DNA from 4 places in the Pantoea sp. SO10 genome. Region 1 is predicted to be linked to each of the others. Evidence: predicted binding sites of a transcription regulator. Region 1 holds the regulator's gene; each other region holds the start of a gene.
What was found. Region 1 encodes CRP, which controls carbon source genes, mostly activating them, when cyclic AMP is high. Its sites were predicted from a motif close to ATGTGANNNNNNTCACAT; they were not measured.

Region 1 (2,205 bases):
CATAGCTGTGGGTAATTTCGACGCCTTTACCCAGCATGATCGCTACCGAACAATATTTTTCCGCTGACAGATCAACCGCACGCGAAACGGCCTTGTCGCTCAATGCTTTACCGCTGACAATAAAATGCAGGTTGATGTGGGTAAAAATGCGTGGCGCTTCTTCACGGCGTTCCGATGTGAGCTTCACTTCGCAATCGGCCACATCGCTGCGCCCTTTTTGCAGGATCGACACCACATCAATAGCGCTACAGCCGCCCGCGGCCATCAGCACCATCTCCATTGGACTTGGCGCTTTATCACCGGAATTACCATCCATCAATACCTGATGGCCGGATGAGGATTCTCCGAGAAAGGTAAGACCTTCCACCCATTTCACTCGTGCCTGCATGATTCTTTCTCCTGAAGCGGCGGTTTTGCCGCCAGAGTACGCTTTCACCTGACAAACAGCAATCCAGAGTAATCCCCCTTCTGCTGAAGCGAGACAACACAAGACAGCTCGCAAAAGCTGTGCTACAAACAGTGCTGAAAATATTTTCGTCATCACAGACGAAGGCCGGAAGAATCAAAAGCGTAGCTTAAGAGTCCACCCGGAATAATTTTTCCTTTACTGGAAACGCTCGACGATTAAACCGCCTGACAGGGAAAAAAATGCCCCCTGTGTTTTGGGCACGATTACAACAGAGGATAATAGCGAATGGTTCTCGGCAAACCGCAAACAGACCCTACACTCGAATGGTTCCTGTCCCATTGCCATATTCACAAATATCCATCCAAAAGCACGCTCATCCATCAGGGTGAGAAAGCGGAAACGCTGTACTACATCGTAAAAGGTTCCGTAGCGGTACTGATTAAAGATGAAGAAGGCAAAGAGATGATTCTCTCCTACCTCAATCAGGGGGATTTCATCGGCGAACTCGGTCTTTTCGAAGAAGGCCAGGAACGTAGTGCTTGGGTGCGTGCGAAGTCTGCCTGCGAAGTGGCTGAAATTTCATACAAAAAATTCCGTCAGCTGATTCAGGTAAACCCGGATATTTTAATGCGACTTTCTTCGCAAATGGCGCGTCGTCTGCAAGTGACATCTGAGAAAGTGGGCAACCTTGCCTTCCTCGATGTCACCGGACGTATTGCGCAAACGCTGCTAAATCTGGCCAAACAGCCAGATGCGATGACTCACCCAGACGGGATGCAAATCAAAATCACCCGTCAGGAGATTGGTCAGATCGTGGGCTGCTCACGCGAAACCGTGGGTCGTATCCTGAAAATGCTGGAAGATCAGAACCTGATCTCCGCACACGGTAAAACCATCGTCGTTTACGGCACCCGCTAATTTCTTCTCACCCACGGCGTGATGGCAACATCGCGCCGTTTCTATTTGCGATGAGCTGATGTGGCGCCGAATCATCTATCATCCCGAAGTTAACTATGCGCTGCGGCAAACGCTGGTGCTGTGCCTGCCTGTGGCTCTCGGTTGGCTGTTTGGCGATCTGCAAAAAGGTCTGCTGTTCTCGTTAGTGCCCGCCTGCTGCAACATGGCGGGACTGGATACGCCGCACAAACGCTTCTTCAAACGCCTGATTGTGGGTGGTTCGCTGTTTGCCACCGGCAGTTTCCTGATGCAAATCCTCACCGCTTACCAGATACCGCTGCCGCTGATTTTACTGGCGCTGCCGCTGCTGATTGGCGTAACCGGCGAAATCGGCCCGCTGCACGCGCGCCTGCTGCCCGCCACACTCATCGCCGCCATCTTTACGCTCAGCTTAGTGGGACGCATGCCGATATGGGTGCCGCCGCTGCTCTATATTGGCGGCACGCTGTGGTACGGCTTGTTCAACTGGTTCTGGTTCTGGCTGTGGAAAGAGCAGCCGATGCGCGAATCGCTCAGCCTGCTGTTCCGCGAGCTGGCGGATTACTGCGATGCCAAATACACCTTACTGACGCAGCTGACCGATCCAGAGAAAGCGCTGCCGCCGCTGCTGGCGCGCCAGCAAAAGGCGGTCGACCTCATCACCACCTGTTATCAGCAAATGCATATGCTGTCGGCGAGCCGCGATAACAGCCACAAACGCCTGACGCGCGCTTTCCAGGTTGCGCTGGATTTACAGGAACACATCTCCGTGAGTTTGCATCAGCCCGAAGAGGTGCAGAAGCTGGTTGAGGAGAGCCACGCTGAAGCGGTGATTCGCTGGAACGCCAAAATTATCTCGG
Region 2 (2,205 bases), 950 kb from region 1:
TCTGGTAAAGTGACACGTATCGTTGATTTCGGTGCCTTCGTGGCAATCGGCGGCGGTAAAGAAGGTTTGGTGCACATCTCTCAGATCGCCGACAAGCGCGTTGAGAAAGTGACCGATTACCTGCAGATGGGCCAGGAAGTTCCAGTGAAAGTCATGGAAGTGGACCGTCAGGGACGTGTACGCCTGAGCATCAAAGAAGCGACAGAGCAGAAACCAGCGGAAGAAGTTGCTACCGCTGCATCTGATGCATCTGACGGCGAGTAAGCGTTTACCGATTTACCTCTCCCTGCTTTGCGGGGAGAGGTGTTTAGATCATCGCGAGGGCGGGAATCCTTGTGCACAGCAGGAGGATGACAGGATGGTTGTCCCAATGTTTGTATTCGGGAGTGGGAAATGAAGCCTTTTTTGCGCTGGTGTTTTGTTGCGACAGCTCTCACGCTGGCAGGATGCAGCAACTCCAATTGGCGTAAGAACGAAGTTCTGGCAGTACCTTTGCAGCCCACACTGCAGCAAGAGGTGATCCTGGCGCGAATGGAACAAATTCTTGCCAGTCGTGCCTTGACCGATGATGAACGCGCGCAGCTATTATATGAGCGCGGAGTGTTGTATGATAGTTTGGGTCTGAGGGCATTAGCGCGGAACGATTTTTCGCAAGCGCTGTCTATAAGACCAGATATGCCTGAGGTATTTAACTATCTCGGTATATACTTAACGCAGGCAGGCAACTTTGATGCTGCCTATGAAGCGTTTGATTCTGTACTTGAGCTTGATCCAACTTACAACTATGCGCATTTAAACCGTGGTATCGCCCTCTATTACGGCGGTCGATACAAGTTAGCGCAAGATGATCTGCTGGCGTTTTATCAAGACGATCCTAACGATCCATTCCGCAGCCTTTGGCTCTATCTCGTTGAAAGCGATATGGATGCCGACAAGGCAAAAGTTACGCTGAGACAGCGTCATGACAAAGCGGTTCGCGATCAATGGGGATGGAATATTGTCGAGTTCTACCTTGGCGACATCAGTGAAAAAACGCTGATGGAACGTCTCAAGGCGGACGCAACGGATAACACCTCGCTCGCTGAACATCTCAGTGAAACCAACTTCTATTTAGGTAAGTATTACCTAAGTCTGGGGGAGAAGGACGACGCGAAAGCGTTGTTCAAACTGGCGGTGGCCAACAACGTAAATAACTTTGTTGAGCACCGATACGCATTGTTGGAACTGGCGCAACTCGGCCAGACACAAGACGATTTATCAGAATCTGACCAGCAATAGCTGACGAACTTTTATTGCCTGAATACCTGTAAAGTCATCATCTTCAGAGATGAGGGCTTTTCTGTTCGTCAAAACTTCTAATTTGAGCCGGTTCACACTTTTTGATGAAAATGACTGAAAGTTTTCACGACGAGTTATGTAGACTGGCCGCCGCAATCTAAGAGGCACGTGTACTACATGACTGATATTCAAACCACTTTTGCTGACCTTGGCCTGAACGCCGACATCCTCGAATCACTGAACGGTATGGGCTACGTAAAGCCTTCTCCAATCCAGGCTGAGTGTATTCCTCATCTGCTGGCTGGCCGTGACGTGTTGGGTATGGCGCAGACCGGTAGTGGTAAAACTGCGGCATTCTCACTGCCGCTGCTAAACAACATTGATCCTACTGTTAAAGCACCGCAAATTTTGGTGCTGGCACCTACCCGCGAATTGGCGGTACAGGTTGCTGAAGCCGTCACAGAATTCTCTAAACACATGCGTGGCATTAACGTGGTAGCCCTGTACGGCGGCCAACGTTATGACGTACAGCTGCGCGCACTGCGTCAGGGACCACAAGTTGTTGTCGGTACCCCTGGTCGTCTGCTGGATCACCTGAAGCGTGGCACGTTAGATCTGTCTAACCTGCGCGGTCTGGTGCTGGACGAAGCGGATGAAATGCTGCGTATGGGCTTCATCGAAGACGTTGAAACCATCATGGCGCAGATTCCAGACGGTCATCAGACCGCGCTGTTCTCAGCCACCATGCCAGAAGCGATTCGCCGTATTACCAAGCGCTTCATGAAAGATCCACAGGAAGTGCGCATCCAGTCAAGCCTGACTACGCGCCCGGACATTTCTCAGTCTTACTGGACCGCATACGGCCGTAAAACTGATGCGCTGGTTCGTTTCCTGGAAGCGGAAGATTTCGATGCAGCCATCATCTTC
Region 3 (2,205 bases), 340 kb from region 1:
GCCAGGATTACGCAGAAACAGTTCCAGCAGCGCCAGTTCGCGGCTTTTCAGGCTAACGGGTTCGCCATCGCACAGCACGCTGTGGCTGCCGGGCGCCATTACCACGTTGCCGTGTTTCAGTTCCGGCTGCAGTTGCCCATGACGGCGACGGATCAACGCCTGCAAGCGTGCCGCCACTTCTGTTAACGCAAACGGCTTACACAGATAATCGTCGGCGCCGAGTTGCAATCCCTGGACGCGCTGATCGAGCGCATCGCGCGCGGTGAGGATCAGCACCGGCACATCGTGTCCTTGCTGGCGCCACTGACGCAGGATATCCAGACCATCGCGTTCGGGCAGCGACAGATCCAGCACCACTGCGTCCCAGGGCGCGGCGGTCAACGCCTGAAATCCGGCTTCGCCGGAGACAAACCAATCCACGCTGAAACCGAGTTTGGTCAACCCGACTTTCAAACCGTCGCCAATCAGCGTGTCATCTTCAATCAGTAAAATGCGCATCAACTCTCCTTCTATTAAGCGGAGTTATACGAAGCACAATTGCTCTTGTACAGCGAAAATCCCGTCAAATAGACTATTTTTCATGAATGTTAGCCAAACGGATTCTCTTAAGATCCTGTTAAGAACCTTATGGTGAAATAGCTCCCGTAAACCGACACATTCATGGAAAAGAGGTGAATTATGAAAAAGTCCGCAGCTCTGTTAGCGATTGTCGCCCTGGCCGCCACGCCGGTTCTTGCCGCTCAGCAAGGTGGCTTTGTTGATCCCAATGCGCCATCCGCGCAGGTGAAGTCCGGTGGGTTCAAAGCCGATAACACCAGCGTTGTCACGGTGAAACAGGCCGCAGAGATGAAAGACGATAGCTGGATTACCGTGCGCGGTACGCTTGAGAAGCAAATCGGTGATGAGGATTATCAGTTCCGTGATGCCACCGGCACCATGAAGGTTGAAATCGATCATAAACGCTGGAACGGTTTGACCATCACGCCGAAGGATCAGGTAGAACTGACCGGCGAACTGGATAAAGATTTCAACTCGATCGAACTGGACGTGAAACAGGTACGTAAACTGCCGTAATCCCATCTTCGGGGCCGCAGCAGCGGCTCCAAAATCCCACCAAACTCAAATTCTCTCTGGCACAAGCGAAACGTTTCGATGGCGATCACATTTCCGTGATGCCGTCATTGAGTTGCCGTGCGCATTTTATACACTCCCGATCAGCGAAACGTTTCGCTGTGGAGTGGAATAAATGAAAAAAGGTCGCTTGTTAAACGCTGAAGTCTCACATGTGATTGCTCGCCTGGGGCACACCGATACGCTGACGATTGCAGATGCAGGCTTGCCAATTCCGGCCGGTCCACAGCGCATCGATCTGGCGTTAACGCCGGGTACGCCCGAATTTCTACAGGTAGTTGACGTTGTCACGCAGGAGATGCAGGTCGAAAGCGCCCTGATAGCGGAGGAGATTAAGCAGCACAATCCGCAGCTCCACAGCGCACTGCTCGCCGTGCTCGAAGCCTTGCAACAGCACCAGGGGAATGTCATCACCATCCGTTACACCAGCCATGAACAATTCAAACAACATACGCAGCGTAGTCAGGCGGTCATTCGCAGCGGAGAGTGTTCTCCGTATGCGAATGTCATCCTGAGCGCCGGCGTGACCTTCTGAGGCCGCTATGCAACCGTTATTGCAACTCAAAGGAATTGAAAAGTCGTTTCCTGGCGTGAAGGCGTTGAATGGCGCATCGCTGGCCGTTTATCCGGGACGCGTGATGGCGCTGGTGGGTGAAAACGGCGCGGGCAAATCCACCATGATGAAAGTGCTGACCGGCATTTACAGCATGGATGCCGGTTCCCTGCAGTGGCTGGGTAAGGATGTGGCGTTCTCCGGTCCAAAGGCGTCGCAGGAAGCAGGCATTGGCATTATCCATCAGGAACTGAACCTGATTCCGCAGCTGACTGTTGCTGAAAATATCTTCCTTGGCCGCGAGTTTGTGAACCGCTTTGGCCGCATCGAATGGAAAAAGATGTATGCCGAAGCGGATGCGCTATTAAAGCGCCTTAATCTGCGTTTCGACAGCCACAAGCTGGTGGGCGATTTGTCGATTGGCGATCAGCAGATGGTCGAGATCGCCAAAGTGCTCAGCTTCGAGTCGAAAGTCATCATTATGGATGAACCGACCGATGCGCTGACTGATACCGAAACGC
Region 4 (2,205 bases), 800 kb from region 1:
TGCTGGATAGACTGCGCGCGGCATGGTCATCGCAGCGCCAGTTCCTTGAAGATGCGGCGCATGAGCTGCGCACGCCGGTCACCGCCGTGACCTTGCAACTGGAGAATCTGCGGCAACATATTCAACCCGGTGAAGCCAGCCGCCAGTTTGACCAGCTGGAAGCGGGCGTGACGCGCACGCGCCATCTGGTGACGCAGCTGCTGAATATCTCGCGTCAGGAAGATCAATCGGTGGTCGCCACAGTGGAAAGCATCGAACTGGACGACCTGCTGAAAGAGAGCATTGAGCAGCTGATGGTGGTGGCGGATAAGCGCGGCATCGATATCGGCTTCAACGGCACCACACATTATCGCCTGCACGCCAGCCGCTCCGATCTGCGCAGCCTGTTCGATAACCTGATTGGCAATGCGATGCTGCATACGCCGGAAGGCAGTTTGGTCGATGTGCTGCTGCATCGCGTCGGCAATCACACCGTGGTGGATATCGTCGATAACGGTCCCGGCATGGCGGAATCCTTTATCGAGCGCGCCTTTGACCGCTTCACCCGTTCACCGGATGTGCAGGCGCAAGGCAGCGGACTGGGCTTATCGATTGTGCGCAGCGTAGCGCAAAAACATCAGATGCAGGTTGCGCTGTCGAACCGCCACGATCCGCAGGGCCAGATTGCCGGCCTGCAGGTGCGCGTGACATTACCATAAACTGCACCGTGCCGTAGCGGCGCAATGTATTGCGCAAAGTTGCTGTGGGCACGGTGCGACATCAAAACAACGCGATAAATCGCGCCGCGACATCCCTTTCCTATATCAAACACGTTCTCTGCTGTACGCGACACGTAAACGGTTGCGGGGTTCCGTTCGCTACACGGGTTTAATGTGATATTGATCACATTTTCAGTGAATAAAACTGCAACACTTTTTGACAAACGTGACCAAAATCTATTTTCTATGCCTCTGTTACAGGCACATTACGCAAGCTTGAAAATCTGGCGATGCAGACCGGATACGACAACTCACTGCCCATCCCCTGGGATCAATTTCAACCGATCGCGGCGACGGCCCGGCGATCAAAAGCATGTGGTTAACAATAATGAAATATAAAGCGTTGATAGCAGGGGCCTTATTGGCCAGCAGCTGGACTGGTGCGGCACAAGCGGCAGACAGCGATCCGCAGTACGTTTCTGACTGGTGGCATCAGAGCGTGAACGTGGTGGGCAGTTACCACACCCGTTTTGGACCCCAGTTCAACAACGACGTGTACCTGGAATATGAAGCCTTTGCCAAGAAGGATTGGTTCGATTTCTACGGTTACCTCGATCTGACCAACTTCTTCGGCGTGGGCAACAGCAACGCTAACGGCGTGTTCGACCACGGTTCGCCGATGTTCATGGAAATTGAGCCACGTTTCTCCATCGATAAGCTGACCGGCACCGATCTCTCTTTTGGTCCGTTTAAAGAGTGGTACTTCGCTAACAACTACATCTATGACATGGGTCGCAACAGCGATAACCGTCAGAACACCTGGTACATGGGTCTTGGCACCGACATCGATACGCACAGCGATATCGGCCTGTCGCTGAACGTTTACGCTAAATACCAGTGGGAAAACTACGGTGCGGCGAACGAAAACAGCTGGGATGGTTATCGCTTTAAGGTGAAATACTTTGTGCCGATTACCGATCTGTGGGGCGGCAAGCTGAGCTATATCGGCTTCACCAACTTCGACTGGGGTTCAGATCTGCGTGATAAGTCCGATCGTTCACGCACCAGCAACTCGATTGCGTCCAGCCACATTCTGTCGCTGAACTACGATCACTGGCATGTTTCTACTGTGGCGCGTTATTTCCACAACGGCGGCCAGTGGGCTGACGGCCAGGAGCTGAACTTCGGTAACGGTCCATTTGAAGTGAAATCAACCGGTTGGGGTTACTATTTGGTGGTGGGTTACAACTTCTAAGTTGTTGGTTTCCCTCACCCTAACCCTCTCCCACAAGTGGGAGAGGGAACAGATCGTGCCCCTACCAACTCCCTCTCCCGCTTGCGGGAGAGGGCTGGGGTGAGGGCCAGCGCGCACCCTCTACTCAAATCTGCGGCTTATACGCATTCACCATCCACGGCACGCCGAACTTATCGGTCAACATGCCAAAGCCATTAGCCCAAAACGTCGGTGCCCAGCTTTTCGTCACCTCACCGCCCGCTGACAACGCCT

Region 2: the regulator CRP is predicted to act here: its motif matches at 1,359-1,376, upstream of yrbN (protein YrbN).
Region 3: the regulator CRP is predicted to act here: its motif matches at 1,148-1,165, upstream of rbsD (D-ribose pyranase).
Region 4: the regulator CRP is predicted to act here: its motif matches at 871-888, upstream of FCN45_RS01855 (nucleoside-specific channel-forming protein Tsx).

The regions. Positions count from the first base shown of each region.
Region 1 covers NZ_CP040095.1:3,844,288-3,846,492, forward strand. Annotated here, with positions in the region: gene FCN45_RS17830 (OsmC family protein) at 1-388, opposite strand, end outside; gene crp (cAMP-activated global transcriptional regulator CRP) at 695-1,327, shown strand; gene FCN45_RS17840 (YccS/YhfK family putative transporter) at 1,386-2,205, shown strand, end outside.
Region 2 covers NZ_CP040095.1:569,272-571,476, forward strand. Annotated here, with positions in the region: gene pnp (polyribonucleotide nucleotidyltransferase) at 1-264, shown strand, start outside; gene nlpI (lipoprotein NlpI) at 394-1,278, shown strand; gene yrbN (protein YrbN) at 1,389-1,439, shown strand; gene FCN45_RS02560 (DEAD/DEAH family ATP-dependent RNA helicase) at 1,456-2,205, shown strand, end outside.
Region 3 covers NZ_CP040095.1:4,185,179-4,187,383, reverse strand. Annotated here, with positions in the region: gene qseB (quorum sensing response regulator transcription factor QseB) at 1-498, opposite strand, end outside; gene FCN45_RS19410 (YgiW/YdeI family stress tolerance OB fold protein) at 679-1,074, shown strand; gene rbsD (D-ribose pyranase) at 1,247-1,666, shown strand; gene rbsA (ribose ABC transporter ATP-binding protein RbsA) at 1,674-2,205, shown strand, end outside.
Region 4 covers NZ_CP040095.1:420,644-422,848, reverse strand. Annotated here, with positions in the region: gene FCN45_RS01860 (HAMP domain-containing sensor histidine kinase) at 1-698, shown strand, start outside; gene FCN45_RS01855 (nucleoside-specific channel-forming protein Tsx) at 1,087-1,953, shown strand; gene yjdN (VOC family metalloprotein YjdN) at 2,078-2,205, opposite strand, start outside.